DNA from 4 places in the Pseudomonas oplopanacis genome. Region 1 is predicted to be linked to each of the others. Evidence: predicted binding sites of a transcription regulator. Region 1 holds the regulator's gene; each other region holds the start of a gene.
What was found. The regulator FliA, encoded in region 1, starts transcription of late flagellar genes. The targets are predictions, from matches to a motif close to CTAAAGTTTNNNNNNNNNNNGCCGNTAA.
Positions count from the first base shown of each region.

Region 2: a site for FliA is predicted at 3,420-3,447, ahead of ACWKV5_RS13860 (methyl-accepting chemotaxis protein). Genes of this name have one in related genera too.
Region 3: a site for FliA is predicted at 3,594-3,621, ahead of ACWKV5_RS14080 (methyl-accepting chemotaxis protein). Genes of this name have one in related genera too.
Region 4: a site for FliA is predicted at 3,221-3,248, ahead of ACWKV5_RS19655 (methyl-accepting chemotaxis protein). Genes of this name have one in related genera too.

Region 1 is NZ_JBSKHV010000002.1:660,300-667,674, reverse strand. Features, by position in the region: gene ACWKV5_RS07425 (chemotaxis protein CheA) at 1-1,525, opposite strand, end outside; gene ACWKV5_RS07420 (protein phosphatase CheZ) at 1,580-2,368, opposite strand; gene ACWKV5_RS07415 (chemotaxis response regulator CheY) at 2,391-2,762, opposite strand; gene fliA (RNA polymerase sigma factor FliA) at 2,930-3,670, opposite strand; gene fleN (flagellar synthesis regulator FleN) at 3,667-4,497, opposite strand; gene flhF (flagellar biosynthesis GTPase FlhF) at 4,614-5,948, opposite strand; gene flhA (flagellar biosynthesis protein FlhA) at 5,960-7,375, opposite strand, start outside.
Region 2 is NZ_JBSKHV010000005.1:336,216-343,590, forward strand. Features, by position in the region: gene ACWKV5_RS13845 (putative bifunctional diguanylate cyclase/phosphodiesterase) at 1-823, shown strand, start outside; gene ACWKV5_RS13850 (NorM family multidrug efflux MATE transporter) at 896-2,290, opposite strand; gene ACWKV5_RS13855 (LysR substrate-binding domain-containing protein) at 2,449-3,369, shown strand; gene ACWKV5_RS13860 (methyl-accepting chemotaxis protein) at 3,559-5,535, shown strand; gene ACWKV5_RS13865 (vWA domain-containing protein) at 5,675-7,108, opposite strand; gene ACWKV5_RS13870 (hypothetical protein) at 7,165-7,375, opposite strand, start outside.
Region 3 is NZ_JBSKHV010000006.1:16,246-23,620, forward strand. Features, by position in the region: gene ACWKV5_RS14065 (PepSY domain-containing protein) at 1-5, shown strand, start outside; gene ACWKV5_RS14070 (GAF domain-containing sensor histidine kinase) at 133-1,311, shown strand; gene ACWKV5_RS14075 (hypothetical protein) at 1,308-1,745, opposite strand; gene ACWKV5_RS14080 (methyl-accepting chemotaxis protein) at 1,857-3,479, opposite strand; gene ACWKV5_RS14085 (transporter) at 3,754-4,776, shown strand; gene ACWKV5_RS14090 (inorganic phosphate transporter) at 5,051-6,670, shown strand; gene ACWKV5_RS14095 (hypothetical protein) at 6,916-7,375, shown strand, end outside.
Region 4 is NZ_JBSKHV010000010.1:43,377-50,751, reverse strand. Features, by position in the region: gene ACWKV5_RS19665 (DMT family transporter) at 1-385, opposite strand, end outside; gene ACWKV5_RS19660 (LysR family transcriptional regulator) at 497-1,432, shown strand; gene ACWKV5_RS19655 (methyl-accepting chemotaxis protein) at 1,497-3,179, opposite strand; gene ACWKV5_RS19650 (Na+/H+ antiporter family protein) at 3,379-4,695, opposite strand; gene ACWKV5_RS19645 (methyl-accepting chemotaxis protein) at 4,990-7,137, shown strand; gene ACWKV5_RS19640 (sensor histidine kinase) at 7,286-7,375, opposite strand, start outside.

The DNA.
Region 1 (7,375 bases):
CCTGTTCCGCTGCAAGGATCACCTTGCCGCCACGGGACTTGCCCGAGGCTTCGCGCTCTTCCGGCGACTCGATGCCGTGGTCGACCGCGTTGCGCACCAAGTGGACCAGCGGGTCGGCCAGGGCCTCGACGAGGTTCTTGTCGAGGTCGGTTTCTTCGCCGACCAGTTCCAGGTTGATCTCTTTCTTGAGCTGGCGAGCCAGGTCGCGAACCAGACGCGGGAAGCGTCCGAAGACTTTCTTGATCGGTTGCATCCGGGTCTTCATGACCGCGGTTTGCAGGTCAGCCGTGACCACGTCGAGGTTCGACACAGCCTTGGACATGGCCTCGTCGGCACTGTTGGCACCCAGGCGAACCAAACGGTTACGCACCAGTACCAGTTCGCCGACCATGTTCATGATTTCGTCGAGACGCGCGGTATCGACCCGCACGGTGGTCTCGGCTTCGCTCGCCGGTTTTTCCGGCGGCGGCGCAGCCGGAGCACGGGCCGGGGCCGGTGCAGCGGCGGCAACCGGTTTCGACGCCTCGACTTTCGGTGCCTCGGCTTTTGGATCTGGCACCTTGGCCACGGGTGCCGCTGCCTTGGCAACGGGCGCCGCAGCAGTGACAACAGAGCCTGTCGCCACGTCGGTGAACTTGCCTTTACCGTGCAATTCGTCGAGCAGCGATTCGAACTCGTGATCGGAGATCAGATCCCCGCCCGCCGCCGCTGCGGTTGGCGCAGGTGTAGCTGGTACCGAAGCAATGGCCGACTCCAGCGCATCCACCGCAAAGTTGCCCTTGCCGTGCAGCTGATCGAGCAGAGCTTCAAATTCGTCGTCGGTAATGTCGGAGCTGTCGCCCGCCGCTTTCGGCGCAGCCGGTGCCGCTGGCGCTGGGGCCACGGCGTCGACGGCGAACTGGCCTTTGCCGTGCAGTTGATCGAGTAATGACTCGAACTCGGCATCGGTGATTTCGTCGCTGGCAGCGGCATCGCTGGCAGGCGTTGGTGCAGCCACTGGCGCTTCGGCCTGAGCCTTGACGGCATTCAGCGAGTCCAGCAGTTGTTCGAATTCGTTATCGGTGATGTCGCCCGATTCGCTTTCGGCGGCAGGTGCTTCAACCACTTCAGCAACCGGTGCAGCTTCATCTGCGGTTTGCGGCTCGGCCAGACGGGCCAGGGCCTCCAGCAATTCAGGTGTCGCAGCGGTGACCGGGCTACGCTCGCGGACTTCGCCGAACATGCTGTTCACCGCGTCCAGCGCTTCGAGGACCACGTCCATCAGTTCCGAATCGACGCGACGCTCACCCTTGCGCAGGATGTCGAACACGTTCTCGGCGATGTGGCAGCACTCCACCAGCTCGTTGAGCTGGAGGAAGCCGGCGCCCCCTTTTACAGTGTGAAAACCGCGAAAAATTGCATTGAGCAAGTCCGCATCATCCGGTCGGCTTTCCAGCTCGACCAGTTGTTCGGACAGTTGCTCTAGAATCTCGCCGGCCTCAACCAGGAAATCCTGAAGGATCTCTTCATCGGCGCCGAAGCTCATTAAGGGGGTGCTCCTACAGGTCTAAAAACCTAAAAAACCTAGAATGCTGAAACGCTAAAATCCCAGGCTGGATAGCAAATCGTCCACATCGTCCTGACCGGACACAACGTCTTCTCTTTTATCGGCATGAATCTGCGGACCTTCACCCTGAGAGAGATGTTTTTGTGGATCTTTTTCGGCGAGCATCGATTCACGGTCATGTTCGATACCCGCAAAGCGGTCTACCTGGCTGGCCATGAGGACGAGCTTGAGCAAATTGCTTTCAACTTCGGTGACCAACTGGGTCACGCGCTTGATCACCTGACCGGTGAGGTCCTGGTAATCCTGAGCCAGCAGGATGTCGTTGAGGTTGCTCGACACCGTGCGGTTGTCCTCGGTGCTGCGTGTCAGGAAACCGTCGACGCGGCGGGCCAGCTCACGGAACTCTTCAGCCCCGACTTCGCGGCGCATGAACCGGCTCCAGTCCGTGCTCAACGCCTGGGCTTCTTCGCTCAGGCTGTTGACCAGCGGCGTGGCGCTTTCCACCAGGTCCATGGTGCGGTTGGCCGCGGCCTCGGTCAGCTTGACCACATACCCCAGGCGCTCGGTGGCGTCCGTGATTTGCGACACTTCCTCGGCTTGCGGCATGTTCGGGTCAATCTGGAAATTGACGATCGCGCTGTGCAGCTCGCGAGTGAGCTTGCCCACTTCCTGATACAGGCCACGGTCACGGGTCTGATTGAGCTCATGGATCAGTTGCACAGCCTCGCCGAACCTGCCTTTTTCAAGGCTGGCGACCAGTTCGACGGCATGTTTTTTCAGGGTCGATTCAAAATCGCCCTGTGAAGATTCTTTATGCTCCATAGCTCCCCCGTGGCGCAGTGGATCAACCGATGCGTTCGAAAATCTTCTCGATTTTTTCTTTCAACGCCTGGGCCGTGAAGGGTTTGACCACATAGCCGTTTACGCCGGCCTGGGCCGCTTCGATGATCTGCTCGCGCTTGGCTTCAGCGGTCACCATCAGCACTGGCAGGTGCTTGAGCTTTTCATCGGCGCGCACGTGGCGCAGCAGATCGATACCGGTCATGCCAGGCATGTTCCAGTCCGTTACCAGAAAGTCGATGCTCCCGCTGTTGAGAACCGGAATGGCAGTAGTGCCATCGTCAGCCTCGACCGTGTTGGTGAACCCAAGGTCACGCAACAGGTTTTTTATGATCCGCCGCATCGTTGAGAAGTCATCAACGATGAGGATTTTCATGTTCTTGTCCAATTCGACCTCCAAGCAGTCTTAAACGCGCCCAGCACCTGGACGCGCCATTTCAATCAATTCGGCAATTCACTCGATGACTGTCTGGAGCACAACAGATCGCGACCGGTGCCGTTCAAATCCGCACCAGCCCCGTTCGCAGTGTCCCCACACTGCCTTCAGCGCGCTCGCCACTCCCCCAAACGCCCCCGCAAACGGGCCGCGCACTGGCTGTGTAACTGGCTGACCCGCGATTCGCTGACCCCCAGGACCTCACCGATTTCCTTGAGATTCAACTCTTCGTCGTAGTACAGCGCCAACACCAGTCGCTCGCGCTCCGGCAAATTGGCAATCGCGTCCGCCAGCGCCGCCTGGAAGCGTTCATCTTCCAGATCGCGTGACGGCTCGAGATGAGCACTCGCGCCATCCTCATGCAGCCCTTCGTGTTCGCCGTCCTGCAACAGATCGTCGAAACTGAATAAGCGGCTGCCCAGGGTGTCGTTCAAAATCCCGTAATAATCGTCGAGACTCAATTGGAGTTCGGCCGCAACCTCGTGATCTTTAGCGTCACGGCCGGTTTTAGCTTCAATAGAGCGAATTGCGTCACTGACCATACGGGTATTTCGGTGGACCGAGCGTGGCGCCCAGTCCCCCTTGCGTACTTCATCGAGCATGGCGCCGCGGATTCGTATGCCCGCGTACGTCTCGAAACTTGCGCCTTTGCTGGCGTCGTATTTGGTCGACACTTCAAGCAGGCCGATCATCCCGGCCTGGATCAGGTCTTCAACCTGGACACTGGCCGGCAGACGGGCCAGCAAGTGGTAAGCAATGCGTTTGACCAGTGGCGCGTAACGCTCGATCAGCTCGTACTGCGCGTCACGTGCCGACTTCTTGTAGAGGTTGTAGCCACTGGCTGTCATAGGACGGGTCCTGCGGTCTGTTGCACGAGGCGCTCGACGAAAAACTCAAGGTGCCCGCGCGGGTTGGCAGGCAGCGGCCAGGTATCAACTTTCTGCGCGATGGCCTTGAACGCCAGGGCGCACTTGGAACGCGGGAAGGCTTCATACACGGCACGTTGTTTCTGCACAGCCTTGCGCACGCTTTCGTCGTAAGGCACCGCGCCGACGTATTGCAAGGCCACGTCGAGAAAGCGGTCGGTGACCTTGGTCAACTTGGCGAACAGGTTGCGACCTTCTTGCGGGCTCTGGGCCATGTTGGCCAGGACGCGGAAGCGGTTCATGCCGTAATCGCGGTTAAGCAGTTTGATCAGCGCGTAGGCGTCGGTGATCGAGGTCGGCTCGTCGCAGACCACCAGCAAGACTTCCTGCGCTGCGCGAACAAAACTGACTACCGAGTCACCTATGCCCGCAGCGGTGTCGATCACCAATACGTCGAGATTGTCGCCGATGTCGCTGAAGGCCTGGATCAGTCCGGCGTGTTGAGCCGGGCTCAAATGAACCATGCTCTGGGTGCCAGACGCGGCCGGAACGATTCGAATACCGCCCGGGCCCTGCAACAGAACGTCGCGCAGCTCGCAGCGGCCTTCGATCACGTCGGCCAGGGTACGTTTGGGTGTCAGTCCCAGCAGGACGTCAACGTTCGCCAGGCCCAGGTCAGCGTCCAACAGCATGACGCGACGGCCGAGCTCAGCCAGGGCCAGCGACAAATTCACTGACACGTTAGTCTTGCCGACGCCACCTTTGCCGCCGGTCACCGCGATCACCTGTACGGGATGCATGCTGCCCATGTTATTTCTTTACCTTGTCTTGCATAGACGGAGGCCACATTACTGGCTGCGCGTTCGCAAATGGAACAATGCATGGCAGACCATCGATGTAGGTACAAAAACTGTTCATTACTACCTTAGCCAACCTGCTTGGTCGGGCTGTGGTAAATATCAGCGAACATGTCAGCCATGGCTTCTTCGCTGGGTTCTTCCTGCATTTGTACGCTTACGGCGCGACTGACCAACTGATGACGGCGCGGCAGATGCAAATCATCCGGGATCCGCGGGCCATCGGTCAGGTACGCCACCGGCAATTCATGACTGATCGCCAGGCTCAGCACCTCGCCGAGACTTGCCGTTTCATCCAGTTTAGTCAGGATGCAGCCAGCGAGCCCGCAGCGTTTGTAACTATGATAAGCGGCTGTTAGAACCTGTTTTTGGCTGGTGGTTGCGAGCACCAGGTAATTTTTTGATTTGATGCCACGCCCGGCCAGGCTTTCGAGCTGCATGCGCAGGGCTGGATCGCTGGCCTGAAGGCCTGCGGTATCAATCAGCACCACGCGTTTGCGCAGCAGTGGCTCCAGCGCCTGAACCAGCGATTGGCCCGGATCGACGTGGGTCACCGACACATTGAGAATGCGCCCCAGCGTCTTGAGCTGCTCCTGGGCGCCAATGCGAAAGCTGTCCATGCTCACCAGCGCGATGTTCTGCGCGCCGTACTTGAGCACGTAACGGGCTGCGAGCTTGGCCAGGGTGGTGGTCTTGCCCATGCCGGCAGGACCAACCATGGCAATCACGCCGCCTTCTTCCAGCGGCTCGACTTCCGGGGTAGCAATCATCCGCGCCAGGTGCGCCAGCAACATGCGCCAGGCCTGACGAGGCTCATCGATATCACCGATCATCGCCAACAGATCGCGCGACAACGGGCCGGACAGGCCGATGCGTTGCAGGCGACGCCACAGGTTGGCCTGGGCCGGACGGCTACCTTGCAGCTGATTCCAGGCTAGCGAACCGAGCTGTACTTCCATCAGTTCGCGCAGGCTGTTGAGCTCGAAACGCATCGAGTCGAACGCACGTGGATCCACGCCGCCAGCAGCCGGTGCCGGAGCAGGCGCGGAGCGACGCGGTTCGGCGTAGGTCGGTTCGATTAGTGGCTCGGCAGCGGTCAGTGGCAGGCCGGCGAACAACTGGCGATTGGTGGTCTTGTCGCCTTCGGTCTCGCCATCGCCACGCAGGCTCAATTCAGCCTGGGCAGTGACGATGCGCGATTGGGTCTTGCGCAGCTCATCCTCGAGTTCCATGTTCGGAACACGCGGGGCCAGCGCCGACAATTTGTAATCCAGCGCAGCCGTCAGCTCGACACCACCGGCAATCCGGCGATTGCCGATAATGGCGGCATCGGCGCCCAGCTCATCACGAACCAGTTTCATGGCCTGACGCATATCGGCGGCGAAAAAACGCTTAACTTGCATAAACCACTACCTCAGCCGTTGGGCCCTACTGTCGCAACGATGGTCACTTGCTTGTTGTCAGGGATTTCCTGATAAGCCAACACATGCAAACCCGGGACTGCCAGTCGGCCAAATCGCGACAACATGGCGCGAACCGGGCCGGCCACCAGCAGAATCACCGGTTGACCTTGCATTTCCTGACGCTGCGCCGCATCGATCAACGAGCGCTGCAGCTTCTCTGCCATGCTTGGCTCCAGCAGAACGCCCTCTTCCGAGCCTTGTCCTGCCTTCTGAAGACTATTGAGCAATATCTGTTCCAACCTTGGCTCCAGGGTGATCACTGGTAGCTCGGAGTCAGTGCCTACAATGCTTTGGACGATTGCGCGGGATACGCCGACCCGCACAGCGGCCACCAAAGCGGCAGTATCTTGACTCTTGGCGGCGTTGTTGGCGATCGCCTCGGCAATGCTGCGAATGTCCCGCACAGGCACCTGTTCGGCCAGCAGCGCTTGCAACACTTTGAGCAGCTGCGACAGCGAAACCACGCCCGGCACCAATTCCTCAGCCAGTTTAGGCGAGCTTTTGGCCAGCAATTGCATGAGTTGCTGGACTTCTTCGTGACCGATCAGTTCGCTGGAGTGTTTGTACAGAATCTGGTTCAAGTGCGTGGCTACCACGGTACTGGCATCGACCACCGTGTAACCGAGTGATTGCGCCTGGGCGCGCTGGCTGATTTCGATCCAGACCGCCTCCAGGCCAAAAGCCGGATCTTTGGCGGTTATGCCATTAAGCGTACCGTAGACCTGCCCCGGGTTGATCGCCAGTTCGCGATCCGGGTAAATCTCGGCCTCGGCCAGGATCACCCCCATCAACGTGAGGCGATAGGCACTCGGCGCCAGGTCGAGGTTGTCACGGATATGCACCGTCGGCATCAGGAAGCCCAGGTCCTGGGACAGCTTCTTGCGCACGCCCTTGATCCGCGCAAGCAGTTGACCACCCTGATTGCGATCCACCAGCGGAATCAGGCGATAGCCGACTTCCAGGCCAATCATGTCGATAGGCGTGACGTCATCCCAGCCAAGTTCCTTGGTCTCCATGGCGCGAGCCGGCGAAGGCAGCAGCTCTTGCTGACGCTTGACCTCTTGCAGGGCCTGGACCTTGACCACGTTCTGCTTCTTCCAGAACAGGTACGCACCACCGGCAGCGAGAGCGGCCATGCTCAGGAAGGAAAAGTGCGGCATGCCGGGCACCAGGCCCATCACTGCCATCAGACCCGCCGCGACGGCCAACGCTTTCGGCGAGGCGAACATCTGGCGATTGATCTGCTTACCCATGTCTTCCGAACCGGAAGCACGGGTCACCATGATCGCGGCGGCTGTCGATAACAGCAGTGATGGCAATTGCGCCACCAAACCGTCACCGATGGTCAACAGGGCGTACACCCGACC
Region 2 (7,375 bases), on a different contig from region 1:
ACGCATCAACCGCAACGCCCGCAGCATGGCCGACCTTGAAAGCGAACTGCGCCGGGCCTTGCGTCGTGACGAGCTGGAGCTGCATTACCAGCCGCGCCTGAACCTTGAAGACGGCCAGATCGTGGGCCTCGAAGCCCTGGTGCGTTGGCGCCATGCCGAGCGCGGTTTGCTGCCACCGAGCGAATTCGTGCCGCTGGCCGAGCAAAGCGGTTTGATCGTGCCGCTCGGTTACTGGGTGATTTCCCGTGCGCTACGGGACATGCAGGCCTTGCGCGAACAGGGTCTGCCGGCGCTGCACATGGCGATCAACCTGTCGTTCCGGCAGTTCCAGGACAGTCAATTGCTCTCCACGCTGAGCCGGTTGATTGCCGAACGCGGCGTCGAAGCGCAGTGGCTGGAGTTCGAACTGACCGAAACCGCGGTGATGCGCCGCAGCGATCTGGTCAAGCAAACCATGGACGCCCTCGGACGTTTGGGCGTGCGCTTTTCGCTGGATGACTTCGGCACCGGGTTCTCGTCCTTCGTGCACCTCAACAGCCTGCCGATCGCCTTGCTCAAGGTCGACAAGAGCTTTGTCGGTGGCATGGAAGAACGTGAAGAGAACCGCAAACTGGTCCACGCGATGATCAACCTGGCGCACAACCTCAATCTTGAGGTCGTCGCGGAAGGCGTGGAAACCGCGGAACAACTGGATCTGTTGCGCGGGTTTGGTTGCGATCAAGTGCAGGGGTATCTGATCAGCAAGCCGTTGCCGCTGGCGGATCTGGTTGAGTACCTGACCTACGGCAGCGATCAGCTGCCAGTGCTGGAAGTCGTGAACTAACCACATACCCCTGAGGGAGCGAGCATGTATGGCGAGGGAGCAAGATCCCTCGCCATACATGCTCGCGGGATTTCATTCGGCCTGAGCGATCTTGAAGCCTTGGGATTGAGGCTCCTGCCGAATCATCCGCTTCATCTTCCATTCAAACGCCAGCGTCAAACTCACCGCCGCGCACGCCAACCCCAGCGCCAACCCCCACCAGACTCCGGTCGGCCCCCAGTGCAAGTGGAAGGCCATCCACCATGCGGCCGGTGCGCCAATCAGCCAGTAACAGCCCAACCCGACCAGGAACGTGGTTTTGGCGTCCTTGAGCCCGCGTATGCAGCCCATGGCGATGGTTTGCGTGCCATCGAACAGCTCGAACCACGCCGCCACCGCCAGCAGGCTCACAGCCAATTCAATCACCGGGCGGAATGCCGGGTCGTTGTGATCGAGGAACAGGCCGATCAACTGATTCGGCAGGAGCCAGAAGACCATCGCAAACCCCAGCATTGCCGCCGCGCCGAAGGCAATACCGACCCGACCGGCCAACCGCGCATCCAGCAACTGCCCGGCGCCGTAATGTTGGCCGATGCGCATGGTGATCGCATAAGACATCCCCGCCGGAATCATGAACGCCACCGACACAATCTGCAGGGCGATCTGGTGCGCCGCCAGTTGCGTGCTGCCCATGGTGCCCATGCACAGCGCCGCGAACGCAAACAGCCCGACTTCCACCGCGTACGTGCCGCCAATCGGCAGGCCAAGGCGCCACAACTCTTTCAGGTACTGCCGGTTCGGCCGCGACAGGCCCTGGCGCAACGGATAGGCGTCATACGCCGGATGCCGGCGGATGTGCAGGGCCAGCGCCACGGCCATCAAGTTAGCGACAATCGCCGTCACCAGACCGATGCCCATCAAACCTATTTTCGGCAGGCCGAACATGCCGGTGATCAACGCATAGTTGAGCAGGAAGTTGGCCACGGTGCCGCCGAGGCTGATGACCATCACCGGCGTTGCGCGGCCGATGGCGCTGGTGAAACCACGCAACGCCATGAAACTCAGGTAACCGGGCAGGGCGAACGGCAGGATCGTCAGGAACTGCCCGGCAGCGTGGACGTTGGTTTCGGTCTGGCCGAACAGCAGCAACACCGGTTTGAGGTTCCACAGCAACAACCCGGCCACCAGCGCCATCAACCACGCCAGCCACAATCCGGCCTGGGTCAGTCGTGCCGCGCCGACAATGTCGCCCGCGCCCTGACGAATCGCCACCAGCGTGCCGACCGCCGCAATCACACCGATGCAGAAAATCGACACGAACGAGTAAGTCGCCGCACCCAAACCACCGCCGGCCAACGCTTCGGGGCTCAAGCGCGCCATCATCAGGGTGTCGGTGAGGACCATCAGCATGTGCGCCAACTGCGAGGCAATCAGCGGCCCCGCCAGCCGCAGGATGGCCCAGAGTTCAATACGCGCTGGATGCTTCATGGTCATCACGCTCGATTATCAAAGAGGTCTAGAAAGCGTCGATTCTCGGCGCTTCACGGGGTTAACACAAAGGGATAAAAAGGATGGGTAGCATGAGTCAGACTCATGCTGGACAGATTCTGCTACGGTAGCCGGATTGCGCTATAGGAGCTTTCCTCATGTCCCGTCGTCTTCCTCCCTTGTATGCCTTGCGCGCATTTGAAGCGGCGGCGCGGCATAGCTCGTTCACCCGCGCGGCTGAAGAACTGTCGATCACTCAAAGCGCGGTGAGCCGGCATATCCGTACCCTCGAAGAGCACTTCGCCTGTCGGTTGTTTCACCGCAGTGGGCGCAACTTGCAACTGACCGAGTCGGCGCGGTTGATCCTGCCGGGCATTCGTGACGGTTTCACCGCCCTGGAACGCGCCTGCAATACCTTGCGCGCCGAAGACGACATCCTGCGCATGAAAGCCCCGTCGACCTTGACCATGCGCTGGCTGCTGGCGCGGCTCAGCCGTTTCCGGCACCTGCAACCGGGCAATGAAGTGCAGCTGACCAGCGCCTGGATGGACATTGACTCGGTGGACTTCAACCAGGAACCGTTCGACTGCGCCGTGATCCTCAGCAGCGGGCATTTTCCGCCGGACTGGGAGGCCACGCTGCTGTTCCCCGAGGAGCTGATCCCCGTCGGCGCGCCGAATCTGCTGAACGATCAGCCGTGGGACGTCACGCGCCTGGCCAGCACCGAGTTGTTGCACCCGACACCGGATCGGCGTGACTGGCGCAGTTGGCTCGACCGCATGGGCCTGACCGATCAGGTCTCGCTCAAGGGCGGCCAGGTGTTCGACACCTTGGAATTGGGCATGATCGCCGCCGCTCGCGGCTACGGCGTGTCCATGGGGGATTTGCTGATGGTGGCGGAGGATGTTGCGCAGGGACGCCTGAGCCTGCCGTGGCCGACGGCGGTGGCCAGCGGTGAGAATTACTACCTGGTCTGGCCGAAAACCCGCCCCGGAGGTGAACGTTTGCGCCGGCTCAGCGATTTCCTGCTGGGTGAAGTCCGGGCTATGGATTTGCCGGTTGTGCAGCGTCTGAGCTGAATCGATAGAGCCCTCGCAGTAGAGGCCTTGCGCCATATCCCTGCTAATTACTCAAGTATTCAGTTTTGCCGCCGAAAATCTGCAGGTGGAACCTTCGTGCAGGTTCGACGCTTTTCCCCATTATCTGGAAAATTTTGCTGAGTGTTCAGCCCGATCAAGCAGGATCAGGTTGCTCGGCCAGGAGCTGTCATGTCTCAACCCCGTGCCCGGATCGCCTCACAGCTTGGTCTTGCGCTTGCCGTGATACTGGCGATTGTCATCACTGGCAGTACCGTGTTCGCCCTGCGTTCGCTGGACACTGCCAACCTCGCCACCCGCGAAGAGCACCTGGCCAGTGAAGCCCGGTTGCTGGCCGATCAGCTGAGCACCTTTCACGGCACCTTGCGTGAAAGCACCCAGCGCCTGGCCGGTCTGTTCGAGAAGCGTTTCAGCGTCGGTCTGAGCGTGCATCCGGATGAGCCGGTGGCCGTGGCGGGCACGCAGACCCCGGGCTTGCACCTGGGTAGCGAAGTGTTGAACAACAACTTCAAGGAAGTCGACGAGTTCAAGCAAATGACCGCCGGTGTGGCGACGTTGTTTGTGCGCAGCGGCGAAGACTTCATCCGGGTCAGCACTTCCCTGACCAAACAGGACGGCAACCGCGCCATCGGCACGCTGCTCGATCATGCTCACCCGGCGTATGCACGCTTGATGGCGGGGCAGAGCTACGTCGGTCGCGCCTTGCTGTTTGACCGCTCCTACATGACGCAATACACCCCCGTGCGCGACAGCAGTGGCAAAGTGATTGCCGTGCTGTTCGTCGGGTTCGACTACACCGACGCGCAGAACGCGCAGTTCGACAACCTCAAGCGTTTCCGTATCGGCCAGACCGGCTCCTTGGCGTTGCTCGATGAGCAAAGCAAATGGCTGGTGCCGATTTCGGGTGTGCAAGCACTGGATCAAGCCGTCCCGGCCATCGTCGGGCTGGCGAAGACACCGGGCAAAGGCCAGTTCTGGAGCGACAAATCCGAGGATTTCTACAGCGTGTCCGTGCCGTTCGATGGCGGCCCCTGGTCGGTCGTGGCGAGCATGCCAAAAGCTGAAATCAGCGCGGTGACCTGGAGTGTCGGCATTCAATTGGCCATCGGCAGTCTGCTGGCAATGTTGATTGCGGTTGGATCGGCCGTCTGGTTGCTGCGCAGTAAACTCGCGCCGCTGGGTGATCTGGTGCGTCAGGCCGAAGCGTTGGGCGCCGGTGATTTGAGCGTGCGCCTGAACGTGGCGAGCAATGACGAGATCGGTCAACTGGCCCGCGCGTTCAACCAGATGAGCCAGGCCCTGTCGACCATGGTCGAGCACATCCGCAAGGCCTCGGCCGAGGTCAACAGCCGCGCCCAGGCATTGTCCGGTCTGTCCGGTGGTGCCTATGAAGGGATGGAGCAGCAGTCCGGCGAGATCACCAGCATGGCCGGCGCCGTGGAGGAATTCAGCGCCACGTCCCTGAACATTGCCGACAACATGGGCAGCACTCAGCGCCTGGCCCAGGAAAACGCCCAGCAAACCCAGATCGGTCGTACCTCGATGGACGAAGCCTCTGCATCGCTGGAGCAAATCGCCGGTGCGCTGAACAGCACCGCGACGGTGATCAACACCTTGGGCCAGCGCTCACAGGAAATCGGCGGCATCGTTGGCGTGATTACCGCGATTGCCGAGCAGACTAACTTGCTGGCGCTGAACGCCGCCATCGAAGCGGCCCGCGCCGGTGAGCAGGGCCGTGGCTTTGCAGTGGTGGCCGATGAGGTGCGTAACCTGGCGTCGCGCACTCGTCAGGCCACTGACGAAATTTCCGGGATGATCAGCAGCATCCAGCAGGAAACCGGCAATGCCATCAGCACCATGGAGCAGGGCAATGTGTTGATGCAGGAAGGCCTGTCGCGTAACGCCAATGTGGCTTCAGCTCTGGCGCGGATCGATGAGCAGAGCCGTTCCGCCGGTCAGCAGTTTGCGGCGATTACCACCGCGACTCAGGAGCAAAGCAGCACTGCGACGTTGCTGAGCAGCAACCTGCAGAGTATTGCGTTGGCGAACAGTGAGCAGCGTGAGGTGGTGTCGAACTTGGCGGTGACGGCCAAGGAACTGGAAAGCCTGGCGGCGGACTTGCGCCAGGAGGTTGACCGGTTTCGTTGAGGCGCCGCTGAAATAGCTTTCGTCGGAACGCCGCCCGGAGCAAGCTCGCTCCCACACTGGATTTGTGATCGACACAAAACCCCTGTGGGAGCGAGCCTGCTCGCGAATGGGATCACCTCAATTCAGGATAAATCCCCGGCTAGTCGCACTTGGCATTGCTCGACACTTCCTTGGTCGCCTGTTTCAGCTGGCTACCCAGTTCTGCCGCATTGGTGCTGCTGTAAACCCGGCCACCGGTGTTTTCAGCGATGCAGCGTGACGGGCCACCGGCGCCGATTTTCACTACGTTGACCCTCAGGCGCGGTTGTTCCCTGGCGATTCGGCGGGACACCGCGCAAGCGTCTTTCTGGCAACCGTCCTCACCGTCGACAAACATCACGATCACCGCATCGTTATTGCGCCCGTCGACCGTGCTCGCCGCATAGGCCAGGCTGTCGGCCAGCGGTGTACCGTCGTTGGGCACCAGGCCGCGGATCCCGTTGATCAACCGCTGACGGTCGCCGAACCTGAACACGCCCTGGTCCGGTGTTCTTTCGCAACCGGCGAAGGTGATCAGGCGCGTGTCGATCTTCGGATCGAGCCCGTTGATCATGCCGGCCAGCGAGTCCTTGGCGACGTCCATGCGACTGGGTTTGGCGAAGATCGCCCGGGTGCGGTTCACGTCCAGGTACTTGTTCATCTCATTGCCGAAGAACCAGTCCTCATCGGATTTCACCGACCTGATGTTCAAGTCCATCGAGCCCGAGGTGTCGAGTACCACCACAAATTGCGGAGGCACGGCATCCGGCGCTTTTTTACGGCACGCGTAGTTGTCCAGCGTCGGGGCTGGAGGTGGCGGCGGTGGTGGCGGTGGCGGTGGCGGCGCGGCCGGTTTTGGAGGCGGGACCGGCTTGGGTGGCGGCACTGGTTTTGGTTCGGGCACCGGTTCTGGTTCCGGAACAGGTTCCGGTTCTACGACAGGCTCGGGAACGGGCTCAACCGGTTTCTCGACAGGCGTCACCACTGGCGCGACCGGCGCAACCGGTGGCGCCACGACCACCGGTTCACGGTGCAGGAACCACCAGAGCCACAGCGCCAGCAGCAGCAACAGCAGCGCAAGCAAGGCCGCCGCGATCCACCAGCCACGACGCGATGGCGGTACGACCGGCACCACGGGAACCACCGGCGGCACGATCGGCTTGGGCGGACGCTGGTGCCAGCGCACCACCAACGGCTCACCGTTGAGGCTGTAGAGTTTGTCCAGCTCAGGCGTGCCGAGCAGGCTGCGCAGGCCTTCGGCTTCGGTCGGTTGACCGCGTCGTTGCAGTTCGTCCGCCAGCTGTCCGAGGGACGTCTGACGCACTTCATAGGTTTCCAGCAAACGTCGTTGCGCGTCCTCGTTGAGGTCGGCGTAGGGCGTGGGTTGGCCACCCAGTTCGGTCCACCATTCCAGCACGTCACCGCTGCCCATCCGCGGGATGGCAAACAGGCTGGCGACGGTCGGCGGAAAGTGTTTCTGGATGAGGGCGACTTTGGCTTGCAGCGCACTCATCCCCTCCGGTGTGGCTTGCGCATCCCTGATGACCCGCTGCATGACGACGATTCCTGAAAAAGTGCAGGCCTCCATCGAGAGGCCAGCGGGGTGAAAAGTTACTCTTCGTAGCCGAGGCTGAATTGCAGCTGATTGACCTTCTTCTGCAACGCCTTCAGCTCTTGCTGCTTGGCCGCCAGGGTTGCGGGCGTCGATTTGGTCATTGGCGCCGCTTGCGAAGCCTTGAGCTGCTGCTCCAGGCCGGCAATCTGCTTCTGCACCGAGCTTTCATTGGCATGCCGGGTCTTGAGCGAGCTCAGCAGTTGCCCC
Region 3 (7,375 bases), on a different contig from region 1:
AGTAATCTGAACTGATAAAGCCGCACGATCTCCAAATCGTGCGGCTTTTTTTGCATCCCGAATTCAGAGCGCGCCAACACGCCGCCAGCCCGCTAGAATCGGTCCACGGTGTTCACGCAGGGATTGATCGAGATGGGGCAAACAGCGGCAGCAGACATCGCCACGATCGGTCGGATCAGCGCGGTGCCGGCGATCCTCCAGGTCATCCGCGAGCTGACGGGCCTGCGCTTCTGCGCGGTGGCGCGTGTGACAGAAAGCTCCTGGACCGCTTGTGCCGTACTCGACCAACTGAATTTCGGCCTGCAGGTCGGCGGTGAGCTGGACCTGGTCACGACCCTGTGCCACGAAATTCGTCAGGCCCACCAGTCGGTGGTGATCGACAAGGCCAGTGAAGACCCGCTCTACCACAATCACCACACACCGCGTATTTACCAGTTCGAAAGCTACATCTCGGTGCCGATCTTCCGCACCGACGGGCGTTTTTTCGGCACCATCTGCGCGCTTGATCCCAACCCGGCGCCGCTCAAATCCAGCACGATCCAGAGCACCATGGAATCCTTCGCCCGGATGCTCGCGCTGCAAATCGAAGCTGAAGAAAACCAGCAGCACACCGAAGCGGCGCTCAAGCAGGAACGTGAAACCTCGCAACTGCGCGAACAGTTCATCGCTGTGCTCGGCCATGACTTGCGCAACCCGTTGTTTGCCATCAGCGCCGGCGCCGAAATGCTCCTGCGCAAACTCCCTGAGCCGGCCAATCAGCAACGGGCCCGGCACATCCTTACCAGCGCCCAACGCGCCACACGCCTGGTCGATGACGTGCTGGATTTCGCCCGTGGCTCCTTTGGCAGCGGCATTCCGGTGAACATCGAACCGTGCGCGGATCTGGATGCGGTACTAGGGCATGTGATTTCCGAGGTTCAGAGTGTTCACCCGGACCGGGTCATAACCTCGTCCATCGGCGATTTGCACAACGTCGCGTGTGATCGCGAGCGGGTCGCCCAGTTGCTGTCCAATCTGGTGGCAAACGCGGTAGCCCACGGCGATCCCCAAGGTCCGGTCGAGGTCGATGCGCAGATCAACGAAGGGCATTTCATCCTGAGCGTAAAAAATCAGGGGCTGATTGCCGAGGACGCATTGGCGTATCTGTTCCGCCCCTACTCGCGACCGGCCAGCGATACGCCGCAGACCGGCCTCGGGTTGGGCTTGTACATTGCCAGTCAGATTGCGCAGTCCCACGGTGGAAAACTGGACGTGGTCTCGACTGCGCAACAGGGCACGACGTTTACCTTCAGCCTGCCGGTGCAGGCTTAGGCGCTGGTACTGACCAGCGAACCCGACGTGCTCGAATCGGAATCCTGCAACGCCTGCAACAACGCCGCCGTCGCCGTCTGCAACGAACCCGCCGTGGTCGCCACCTGCGATTGAGCCGCCGCGACATCAGCCGCTTTGGCGTCCGCATCTTCCTGTTTCGCCTGGGCCGCTTGCAGCTGTTGCTGTTGTTCCTGCATCTGCTTTTGCAGCTCGGCGATTTGCTTGCGCAAGGTTTTCACTGCATCGGATTCTTCACTGCTGCTGGAACTGCTGTCGCTCGACGCGGGAGCGCCACCGGCGGCCACTTTAGTGTCGTCGGAAGGCGTAGCGGTGGTGGCGGTGACGGAGGTGTCGGCGGCGGGATCGCTGATCGCGGTTTTGCTGGTGGAAGTGGTGAGGGTCTGGTTGATCGATACCGAGGTGATGCTGACCATGGGATTTATCCACTGTGGGTGTTGGGTATCTCCCTCATCGACATGGCCAAGCCGCACTTGAGATCGAGTGTGTACCGACTTGGTAAGCGAGCCGGTACACAGCCGTTGGCCTTACGCGCTCAAACGCGCCGTCACGTCATTCAACTGCGACGACAAGCCGTGCAGGTTGTGGCTTGCCGCTTCGGTGCGTTGCACGTTGTCCAGATTGGTACTGGCGATGCTGGTGATCTCGGTGAGGTTGCGCGAGATGTCCTCGGCGACCGAGGTCTGCTCTTCGGCAGCGGTGGCGATCTGGCGGTTCATGTCGCGAATCGCTTCGACCGCCTGGGTGATGCGCTCCAGCATGGCGCCGGCCTCGGTCACTTGCTGCACACTTTCTTCACTGCGTGACTGCCCGCTTTCAATCGCCTGCGCCGCGTCCACCGCACCGGTTTGCACAGTCTGGATGATCTGGTTGATCTCGATGATCGACGCCGCCGTGCGCTGGGCCAGGCTGCGCACTTCATCGGCGACCACCGCAAAACCACGCCCGGCTTCACCGGCACGGGCCGCTTCGATGGCGGCGTTGAGCGCGAGCAGGTTGGTCTGTTCGGCGATGCCGCGAATCACTTCCAGTACCTTGCCGATACGGCCGCTGTCAGTTTCCAGCTGACGAATGACCGTGGCGGTGTTGGCGATTTCGCCGCGCATCTGGGTGATGGTGTGGATGGTGCCCTGCATGACTTTTTCGCCCTGCTGCGCGGACTGGTCAGCGTCGTCGGCAGCGCGTGCGGCATCGGCGGCGTGGCGGGCCACTTCTTGCGCGGTGGCGGACATTTCGTTCATCGCCGTGGCCACCTGATCGGTGCGGTTGAACTGCTCGTTGGTGCCACCCGCCATGAGAGTGGCGATGGAGTTCAGTTCGCCGCTGGCGCTGTCCAGGTCCTTGGCGCTGCGCTGCAAACGGCTGAAGGTGTCGGCGAGGAAGTCACGCAGGGTATTGGCGGCGACCGCCAGTTTGCCCAGCTCATCCTGACGGGTGCTGGCCACGCGATCGGCGAACTTGCCTTGGCTGAGTTGCGCCACATAGTCGATCAGTTTGCGAATTGGTTCGACCAGGTTGCGGTTGACCAGCCACAGGCTCAACAAACCAACCAGCAAGCCCGAGGCGAGCATCACGATGATCCCGAGCAACACGGTGCGGTCAGCGTCGGCACTGATCAGCTTCGACTGCTCGGCGCCCTGCTTGCGCAGTTCGGCGACCAGTTCGCTCATCTGATCGCTGGCGGCGCGGTCCACGCCTTTGACGGCGCTGTCGCCAGCAGTCGGGTCGGCACCGGCAGCGACGTAGGCATCGCGGCCCTTCTGATAAGCAGTGCCAAGCAAGCGGTGTTCATCACGCAGGCGTTCGATGCGGGTCTTGAGTTGCGGCTCGATGCCCTTCTGCCCGGCCAGTTCACCGAGGATGCTTTGCACATCGCGCTGACGGTCTTCGAATTGCTTCCAGTATTTGTCCAGGTCCGCCGGTTGCTTGCCGCGCAGCAGGACGTTTTTCCATTCCTGAACCTGCACCTTGAATTGCAGGTTGGCTTCATCGATCAACTGGGAAGTGTGCAACGGGCCATCGATCAGGTTCGCGTAGCTCTGAACACCGCTGGACAGGAAGTGAAAGCAAGCCAAAGCGATCAGCAACATCGCCAGCAGGCTGCCGCTCAACAAAGCGAGGATTTGTGCTCTCAGGGATTTTTGCAGCATCGAGTGATACTCATGACAGGGGTGAGACACGCCGCAACAAGGCGTGAAAGGTGTCCGGACATCCCTGTCTGCGACCTTGGCTCGTGGCCAAAGGCGCGCACGTTAACGTAAGCGGGATCGGCGTGCCAGAGCGGTTCTTTAATCGATTCCGACCGTCGGTAGCGCCACTATTTGGCCTTCATCAAGCTGTCACATCACTGTCAAAAATCCTTGCGATGATGCGGCTCAAGTGAACCTGTAAAGCCCGCGACAGGCGCCTTCCTTGCGAGCACTCATGAACCACAGCATCGACCAAAGCCATCGCGACACGGATCTGTTCGGCCTGCTCTACGGGTTCAGTTTTCGCCCTGGTGAACGCGGTCGCGAGATCGATTCGGCCAGGGCGCTGCAATGCCTGCAACAACCCGACGACAGTGAAGAATTCCTCTGGCTGCACCTGAACCTGGCGCACGCCGCGTGCGAGCGCTGGATGAAAAGTCATCTGGAATTGCCGGACGAGTTTTTCGAAGCGCTGCACGAAGGTTCGCGCTCGACGCGTATCGAACACGTGGATTCGGCCTTGCTGGCGGTGGTCAACGATGTGGTGTTCAACCTCAGCAGCATGGTCTCCTCGGATGTCTCGACGCTGTGGGTGTGCGCCCGCAGTCGGTTGATCATCAGCGCGCGTCTGCAACCGCTGCACTCGGTGGACAAGCTGCGTTCCTCGGTGAAGGCCGGTGAATGTTTCCGTTCGCCGCTGGAATTGCTCGTGCACTTGCTGCGCGATCAGGGCGAGGTGCTGACGCAAATCGTGCGCAAGACCAGCCTGAGTGTCGATCAGATCGAAGATGAATTGTTGTCCTCGCGGCTGTCGACCAACCGCGCCGAACTGGGCGCCAACCGCCGGGTGCTGGTGCGCCTGCAACGCCTGCTTGCGCTGGAACCGGGTTCGTTGCTGCGCTTGCTCAATCGGCCGCCGCAATGGCTGCAGAAGGAGGACGTCAAGGAGCTGCGCAAGTCCACCGAGGAGTTTGCGCTGATCATCAACGACCTCACGGCGCTGGGTGAGCGGATCAAGCTGTTGCAGGAAGAAATCGCCGCCAACCTCAACGAGCAGAGCAACCGCACACTGTTTACGTTGACGGTGGTCACGGTGCTGGCGTTGCCGATCAACATCATTGCCGGTTTCTTTGGCATGAACGTTGGCGGCATCCCTCTGTCCGGAGACCCTGAAGGGTTCTGGATTCTGGTGGCACTGGTCGCGACCTTTACCGTGCTGGCCGGACGCTGGGCGTTTCGCAAGCGCCAGGATTACTGAGCCTCAAAGCACCACCAATCCCCTGTGGCGAGGGAGCTTGCTCCCGCTCGGCTGCGAATCAGTCGCAAAACCTGCCAACACCGTTTGACTGAAGAAAGTCGGGGGCCGCTTCGCTGCCCAGCGGGGGCAAGCTCCCTCGCCACAGGTCGTGCCTGGCCAAGTGAATTCTGATTAACGGACAAGCAAAAACCCCAAACCCTGACCTGACGCAGTCTCTCTGTAACAATTAGCAACGACTATCACTGACACACCTACCTCATCAGGATTGTCCGTTATGGCTACTCCTTCCTACCCCGCCGATGCTCAGGCGTCCGCTAGCAGCAGCGCCAGACCCCAATTCGATAAAAAACCCGGCGTGTTCACGCTGGTGATTTTTTTCGGCGTGCTGGCCATCGGGTTGTTGTTCACCGCTTACAGCCTGATGCACGACATGCACGAACTCGGCACAGTGGTGACCACCTGGACCCCGTTTCTGCTGCTGGGCGTGGCGCTGCTGATCGCCCTCGGCTTTGAATTCGTCAACGGTTTCCACGACACCGCCAACGCCGTGGCGACAGTGATCTACACCAACTCGATGCCGCCGAATTTCGCGGTGGCGTGGTCCGGGTTTTTCAACTTCCTCGGCGTGCTGCTGTCCAGCGGCGCGGTGGCATTTGGCATCATTGCCTTGCTGCCAGTGGAACTGATTCTGCAAGTCGGCTCCTCTGCCGGTTTTGCGATGATCTTCGCCCTGCTGATCGCCGCGATCCTGTGGAACCTCGGCACCTGGTGGCTGGGTTTGCCGGCCTCGTCTTCGCACACGCTGATCGGTTCGATCATCGGCGTCGGCGTGGCTAACGCGCTGATGCACGGCCGTGACGGCACCAGCGGCGTGGACTGGGCGCAGGCGACCAAGATCGGTTACGCGTTACTGCTCTCGCCGCTGGTCGGCTTTGGTTTCGCCGCGTTGCTGCTGTTGGCCCTGCGCGCGTTCGTCAAGAATCGCTCGCTGTACAAGGCCCCCGAAGGCAACACCCCGCCACCGTGGTGGATTCGCGGCATGTTGATCGTGACCTGCACCGGCGTGTCGTTTGCCCACGGTTCCAACGATGGCCAGAAAGGCATGGGCCTGATCATGTTGATTCTGGTCGGCACGCTGCCCATGGCTTATGCACTGAACCGCACGATGCCGGCAGACCAGGCGTTGCAGTTCGCCGCCGTCGCGGAAGTCACCCAGCAAGCGCTGGTCAAGGCTGCACCGCAACCGGCCCCGGCCGACCCGCGTCCGATCCTGTCCGACTACGTGCGCAGCAAGGAAGCCACGCCGCAACTGGTGCCGGCGCTCGCCGCCCTCACCGGCAGCATCGGCGCGCAGGTCAAGGGTTACGGCTCGCTGGCCAAAGTGCCGGCCGAGGCCGTGGGCAACGTGCGAAACGACATGTACCTGACCAGCGAAACCATTCGCCTGATGGACAAGAACAAGGTCGGTAATTTCGACGCCGACACCAGCGGCAAGCTGCAGCTGTTCAAACAGCAGATCGACAACTCGACGCGCTTCATTCCGCTGTGGGTGAAGATCGCGGTGGCGATTGCACTCGGCCTGGGCACCATGGTCGGCTGGAAGCGCATCGTGGTGACGGTCGGCGAGAAGATCGGCAAGACGCACCTGACCTACGCCCAAGGCGCCTCGGCGGAAACCGTGGCGATGCTGACGATTGGCGCGGCGGATATGTTCGGTTTGCCGGTGTCGACCACCCACGTGTTGTCGTCGGGCGTGGCCGGGACCATGGTCGCCAACGGGGGCGGCTTGCAGATGAAGACCATCCGCAACCTGCTGATGGCGTGGGTGCTGACCTTGCCGGCCGCGATCCTGTTGTCGGGCAGCTTGTACTGGTTGTTCACCCAAATCTTCTGACCAACCCAAGACCCTGTGGGAGCGAGCCTGCTCGCGAAGGCGGTCTGTCAGTTGCAGATGTATCGACTGACACTCCCTCTTCGCGAGCAGGCTCGCTCCCACAGGTTTTTTTTGCCGGGTAAAAAGCATTTCGTCGCAAATACAGGCGATTACGCATTTATTGATCCACCACCCGCCAGTTAGCACTTCAGTTTGCTAACGTGTTGCCGATTCTTAAGAGACTCGATGTATTCAGGAGTGGAATCGTGAATCTGTATATCAATCAGCTTCAGCAAAAAGCTGACTTCAAAGAAGCCATCTACGCCGGCGACATCTTCCTGAACACTCAGCTGCGCGCGGCCAAAGAGCTGTGTGCGTTCGCTCAGGAAAGCATCACCGCCGCTTTCGACGGCGAGACCAACCACCAGGCCCTGCACACGCTGATGCCGGTGGAAGAATTCGTGGTGTTGGTGACGCGCCTCAAGGGCCAGTTCACCAACAGCCAGCGCGCCAAGGACCTGATCCTGTCGTTTATCGACGAGATCGGCGTCGACCCGCGCGAGTACATTTTCGACGTGCCGCGCATCCGCGTGGTGCCGAACTATGACTACCTGCACGCCGGCGTCAGCTACGCCTACAAACCGCACCGCGACACGTGGTACGGCAGCGTCGATTGCCAGATCAACACCTGGATGCCGGTGCACACCATTCGCCCCGACCAGACCA
Region 4 (7,375 bases), on a different contig from region 1:
GGTCGATCAGCACGCTTTTGCCGACCTGCCCGCAGAGGATCGCGATCATGGTCATTGCAATGCCGATGTGCGGCGTGGCCAGGGTCAGCACCACCACATAGATCGGCCCGAGAAAGCCGCCGATCAACTGCCAGCGCGGCAAGGTGTTCAACGCCGGGCCCTGTTGCGGGCCGCTGAACAACAGCAGCAAAAACAGAATCGCCGAGCCGACCCCGAAGATGCTCAACGTCGCCCATAAATGCCCGACCTGAACCCCGAGCGGCCCGAGCAACCCGGCCTCCACGGAAAGGCCCATGCCGGCGAGGATCACCAGCGGCAACAGCAATAGCCGCAGCCCTGGTTTGGTCGCGGGGGTGACCGCGGTGTCAATTGAAGACGCTTGCATAAGGGAAACCTGCCTGTAGAAACAATGGCCGGCATTATCCAGTGGCAGAGCTTTGCGATAAATGGGAGCATCCTGACAACACTTTTGCGCAACTCGCACAGCAGGACGAACATGCACGGTCTCAACGAACTCGGATTCAAGGCACTTCGGCTGTTTGTCGCCGTGCTCGACCACGGCAGTTTTTCCGAAGTGGCGCGGCGCGAGGGCCTGGCGCCCTCTTCGATTTCCCGGCAGATCCAACTGATGGAACAGGCCCTGAGCCAGCAATTGCTCTACCGTCACACCCGCGCCGTCACGCCCACCGAAGCCGGGCGCATGCTCGGTCATCATGCGCGACTGGTGCTGGTGCAACTGGAGGAAGCCGAGCAAGCCTTGCAGGAACAGCAAAGCGAACCGAGCGGACTGGTGCGGATCAACGCCCCGGTGGTGTTCGGCCAACGGCACCTGACGCCGTGGCTGGGACAATTGTGCGAGCGCTATCCCAAGTTGCAACTGGATATCCAGCAAACCGACCACTACATCGACCCGCTGCAAGAAGGCGCCGACCTGCTGTTTCGCATCGGCCCGCTGCACGACTCCAGCATGCAGGCACGGATCCTCGCGCCGCACCGCTTTCAAGTCGCCGCCAGCCCGGCCTATCTCGAACGCCACGGCACGCCGCAACGCCCTGAAGACCTCGCGGCGCATCAATGCCTGGCCTACAAAGGTGCGACCGGCTTGCAACGCTGGTTTTTCCGCAAGGATCAGCAAGACTGGACGCCCTACTCCGTCAAAGGCCCGATCACCGGCAACCACGCCGACACCCTGGTTCAAGCGGCTGAACAAGGGTTGGGGCTGGTGATGTTTCCGTCGTGGCTGATTGGTGAAGCGGTGCGCGAAGGCACGCTGGTGCCAGTGCTGGGGGACTTTCAGGTATCCAACAGCCTTGAGCCGCAGCAGATTGCGGTGTTATGGCCGGGCAGCCGACGGTTGTCGGTGAAGGTGCGCACGGTGATTGATTTCTTTGTCGAGTGCTTTGGGCCGATTCCGTACTGGGACAGACCGTAATCACCTGTGGCGAGGGAGCTTGCTCCCTCGCCACAAAGGCTCGCTCCCACCGGTTTTGTGAGTGTCAGATACGGAACTGGCCGACCAGTTTGCCGAGGCGCTGGCCGAGGTCTGCCAGGCTGCGCGACGTCTGCGCACCGAGTTGGGTTTCATCCGCCACATTGTCCACGGCAACCGCGATCTGATGCACGCTGCGGTTGATCTCTTCCGCCACTGCCGTTTGCTCTTCCGCAGCGCTGGCGATCTGTGCGTTCATCGAATTGATAGTGCCGATCAACTGCGCCATGGTGTCCAGCGAGGCGCCCGCCTCATTGGCCTGGGCGGAAGTGCCGTCACCCGCTTCACTGGAACGGCGCATGGCTTCCACCGCCGATTGGGTCCCGGCCTGCAAGCGGTCAATCATGCTCTGGATTTCCTGGGTGCTGATCTGCGTGCGACTGGCCAGCGCCCGCACTTCATCGGCCACCACCGCAAACCCGCGGCCTGCTTCACCGGCGCGTGCCGCTTCGATGGCGGCGTTGAGCGCCAACAGGTTGGTCTGATCGGCAATCGAACGGATCACCCCGAGCACGCTGACAATCGACGACACGTCTTTTTGCAAGCTGTCCAGGGATACGCCGCTGCTGCGGATGTCGTCCACCAGCGCATGAATCTTGACGATGCTGCCCGCGACCACGCGTTTGGCGGCCTGACCTTCTTCGTCGGTCTGCTGCGCCGCGACTGCCGCGTTTTGCGCACTTTTGGCCACTTCCTGCGCCGCTGCCGACATTTCGTTGATCGCCGTGGCGACCTGATCGGTCTCGTGACGTTGACGCTCCATGGCCTGGTCTGAGCGCTGGGCCTGATCGGACACCTGGTTCACCAGCCCAGTCAGTTGTGTGGTCATTTCGGTGATCTGACGCACGAGGCTGTGGATCTTGTCGACAAAACGGTTGAACGAGCCCGCCAGTTCGCCGAGCTCATCCTGGCTGGTGATGGTCAGGCGACGGGTCAGGTCGCCCTCGCCTGCAGCGATGTCATCGAGGTTGGCTTTCATCATGTTCAACGGGCGCAGGATGGTGTTGGCCAGCAGCATGCCGACCGCCGCGATCACCAACAGCACCACCACGGCAATCCCGACGATGCTCAGCAGCACGCCTTCCATGCGCTCCTGAACCTTGGCTTCCACCAGCGCGACTTGCGCTTCGATGCCGTCGAGGTTGACCGACGTACCCACCGCCATGTCCCACTTCGACAGGTATTCGGTGTAGCCCAGTTTAGGCACCAGCACTTGGGTGTTGCCGGGCAGCGGCGAGCTGTATTGCAGGTAGTGCGTCCCGTCCTTGGCGACTTTCACCAGGTCGCGGTTGACGTAGACGCCGTTCGGGTCGCGGTTGTCCTTGAAGCTCTGGCCCACGCCTTCGGGGCTGTTGGCCTTGAACAGGCGAACAGTGTTGGAGTCGTAGCCGAAGAAGTAGCCTTCCTTGCCGTAGGTGATGCTCGACAGCAACTTGATCACCTGCGCCCGCGCGGCATCATCACCGGGGGCGGCGGCGTCGTAGAGCGGTTTGATCGTGGTCATGGCCACGGCCACGTAGCTTTGCAGAGTGGCCTTGGCGTCGTTGAGCAGGCGCTGGCGCGTTTCCTCGACTTCCTTGTGCGCCTGTTCCTGAAGCACGAACAGCGTGGTCAGGCTGATAACCAGGGCAAAGAGCAACACCGGAAGAACGGCAAGGGACAGGACTTTAGCCTTCAGGCTCATGCGCATGACGGTTCACTCTTTTGGTTTTGTTGGCGTGGTTAAAGGCTTTAACGGCACGCCGGGCCAAAAGTTGAGCGCGGTCCCCTGTGGGAGCGAGCCTGCTCGCGAAAGCGGTGTGCCAGTCGATGTTGATGTTGACTGATACACCGCTTTCGCGAGCAGGCTCGCTCCCACATTTAGTCCACTGTGATGAGGAAGAACGGGGTTAGAGAATCATCGCAGCCACCCAACCAAACGCCAGCAGCGGCAGGTTGTAGTGCAGGAACGTCGGGACCACGGTGTCCCAGATGTGGTGATGCTGGCCGTCGATGTTCAAACCCGAGGTCGGGCCCAGCGTCGAGTCAGAGGCTGGCGAGCCGGCGTCACCCAGGGCGCCGGCCGTGCCGACGATGCAGACGATGGCCAGCGGGCTGAACCCAAGCTGCACGCACAGCGGCACGAAAATCGCCGCCAGGATCGGCACGGTGGAGAACGACGAACCGATGCCCATGGTCACCAGCAAACCGACCAGCAACATCAACAGGGCGCCGATGCCCTTGCTGTGGTTGATCCACGAGGCCGAGGATTCCACCAGCGTCTGCACCTGGCCGGTGGCTTTCATCACTTCGGCAAAGCCGGAGGCGGCGATCATGATGAAGCCGATCATCGCCATCATCTTCATGCCTTCGGTGAACAGGTCGTCGGTTTCACGCCACTTCACAATGCCCGACACCGAGAAAATCAGGAACCCGGCCAGGGCGCCGATGATCATCGAGTCCAGCAGCAACTGAATAATGAAGGCCGCCACAATGGCCACGCCCGCGACCATCAGGCTCAGCGGGTTGTACTGCACCGCGACCTGTTCGACTTGCTCGATTTTTTCCAGGTCATAGACGCGCTTCTTGCGGTAGCTGAAAAACGCCACCGCCAGGCCGAACACCATGCCCAGCGCCGGAATGCCCATGGCGTGGGTGACATTGATGCCGCTGATGTCCACACCGCTGCGGGCGACGTTGGCCAGCAGAATCTCGTTGAGGAAGATGTTGCCGAAGCCCACCGGCAGGAACATGTACGGGGTGATCAAACCGAAGGTCATCACGCAGGCAATCAAGCGGCGATCCAGTTGCAGCTTGGTCAGCACGTATAAAAGCGGCGGTACCAGCAGGGGGATAAAGGCGATATGTATCGGCAGAATGTTCTGCGAAGCGATGGCCACCACCCACAGCAAACCGATCAGCAGCCACTTGACTTGACCGCCACCGCTGGCGTGTTGCCGATCGACCATCGCCAGGGCCTTGTCCGCCAGGGCATGGGCCATGCCGGACTTGGCAATCGCCACGGCGAACGCGCCGAGCAGGGCATAGGACAACGCCACCGTCGCCCCGCCGCCGAGGCCGCTGTTGAAGGCTTTGAGCGTGGCGTCGATGCCCAGGCCACCGGTCAGGCCACCCACCAGCGCGCCGACAATCAGCGCGATCACAACGTGCACGCGGGACAGGCTGAGAATCAGCATGATGCCGACCGCGGCGATTACAGCATTAATCATCGTTACCTCAAGGCAAGCGAAATGAGCTCAGCCGGCAGTCTGCGAAGAGCCGCCAGCGGATTAAGGAATGGGTTTTATTAGAGGGCGCGCACTGTGCCGCAGAGTGGGCTCGGTGTCAAAGCGCGAGGGTCTGGCGATATGTAACGGACAGTGAACCCCCTCGCCACAATAGTGCCCCCCTTTCACCACAGCCAATCGCGGGTTTCGATATTTGCCAAAGGGATAAAGAAAGCAGATTTGCGGCCGCTACAGTGCAAAGTCTCAGATATTTATCGAATAAAGGACGTCTCCATGTCACTAAGACAACTTTCCATCCAATGGAAAATCACCCTGTTGGCCGGGCTTTGCCTGGCCGGCATCGTGACCCTGCTGGTGGGGCTTTCGCTGTACCGCATGGAGCACAGCTCCGCGATGGTGAAAGCCTCAAGCATGGAGATGCTCACCGAAGCCGCCCAGGCGCGCATCGAATCCCAGGGTGAAAACCAGGCGCTGCTGATTCGCCAGCAGTTCATGGACGCCTATCAATATGGCCATGGTTTCTCGCGTCAGGTGCTGTTCCTGCGCGATCAGGCGGAAAAGCGCTTCCTGGACGCCTTCGACCTGCGCGAAGACCTGACCCGCCAGGTCAAGTCGGCTCTGCAAGCCAACCCGGAACTGCTCGGCCTGTCGCTGGTGTTCGAAGCCAATGCGCTGGACGGCAAGGACGAACTGTTCACCGGCCAGGCGGAGCTCGGCAGCAACGACAAGGGCCGTTTCGCCCTGTACTGGTCACAGCCGACTCCGGGCAAAGTGAAATCCATGGCGCTGCCGGAAAGTGACATGGCCGACACCAGCACCGGCCCCAGCGGCGAACCGGCCAATGCCTGGTTCACCTGCCCGCGTACGTCGCTCAAGCCGTGCGTGATCGAACCGTACTTCTACGTGATCGACGGCCAGAACGTGCTGATGACCAGCATCGTGTTCCCGCTGATGGTCAACGGCAAAGTGATCGCCTCGCTGTCGGTGGACATCAACCTCAACAGCCTGCAGGCCATGAGCCAGGGCGCGAGCAAAAAGCTCTATGACGGCCAGACCAACGTCAGCATCCTCAGCCCGGTCGGTTTGCTCGCCGGCTACAGTGCCGACGCCAGCAAACTCAGCCAGCGCCTGGACAGCGTGGACAAGGCCAACGGCGCCGAGCTGATCCGCATGCTCGCCGGCAGCAGCAAAACCGAAAGCCTGCACAACGATCACCAGTTGAAAGTGCTGGCGCCGTTCCAGCCGATTCCCGGTGGCAAATCCTGGGGCGTGCTGCTCGACGTGCCGGAAAAAGTCCTGGTCGGCCCGGCCGAAATCCTGAAAAAACAACTCGACGACAGCAACACCACCGGCACTCTGGTCGAGCTCAGCCTCGGCGTGCTGGCCGCATTGATCGGCCTGTTACTGGTGTGGCTGATGGCCCGCAGCGTGACCAAACCGATCCTTGGCGTGGCCCATATGCTGGAAGACATCGCCAGCGGCGAAGGCGACCTGACCCGGCGCCTGGCCTATGACAAGAAGGACGAACTGGGCCAGTTGGCCGGCTGGTTCAACCGTTTCCTCGACAAGCTGCAACCGATCATCGCCGAGGTCAAACGCTCGGTGCAGGACGCACGCAGCACGGCGGACCAGTCGTCCGCCATCGCCACCCAGACCAGCGCCGGCATGGAGCAGCAATACCGTCAGGTCGATCAGGTCGCCACCGCGTCCCACGAAATGAGCGCTACCGCCCAGGACGTCGCCCGCAGTGCCGCGCAAGCCGCGCAGGCGGCCAAGGATGCGGATCAGGCGACTCGCCGCGGGTTGACCGTGATCGACCAGACCACCACCAGCATCGACCACCTCGCCGCTGACATGAGCGCGGCCATGGTGCAAGTCGAAGGGCTGGCGGCGAACAGCGAGAAAATCGGTTCGGTGCTGGAAGTGATTCGCGCGATTGCCGAACAAACCAACCTGTTGGCTCTCAACGCTGCCATCGAAGCCGCCCGTGCCGGTGAGGCCGGACGCGGTTTTGCCGTGGTCGCCGATGAAGTGCGCAATCTGGCGCGCCGCACTCAGGAATCGGTCGAGGAAACCCGCCTGGTGATCGAGCAATTGCAAAGCGGCACCCAGGACGTGGTCGGCTCGATGAACAACAGCCATCGTCAGGCTCAGGGCAGTGTCGAACAGGTCAGCCAAGCCGTGACTGCGCTGCGCCAGATCGGCGATGCAGTGACCGTGATCAGCGACATGAACCTGCAGATTGCTTCGGCGGCGGAAGAACAGAGCGCCGTGGCGGAAGAGATCAATAACAACGTGGCAACGATTCGCGACGTGACGGAATCGCTGTCGGGGCAGGCGAATGAATCGGCGCGGGTCAGCCAGTCGCTGAACAGCCTGGCGAATCAACAGCAGAGTCTGATGGATCAGTTCCGGGTCTGACCCGGCTATCGCGTCAGCTGAAGATCAAAATGTGGGAGCGAGCCTGCTCGCGAAAGCGGTGTGTCAGGTAACAGAGATGTCGACTGACACACCGCCTTCGCGAGCAGGCTCGCTCCCACAGGGGATTTTTGGTGGGGTTTGGATTGGGTCAGCGTTTGGGGAGTTCGATCACGACCTTCAACCCGCCCCACTCGCTCTCGTCCAGCCGCAACACCCCACCCCACGTGTCGACGATGTC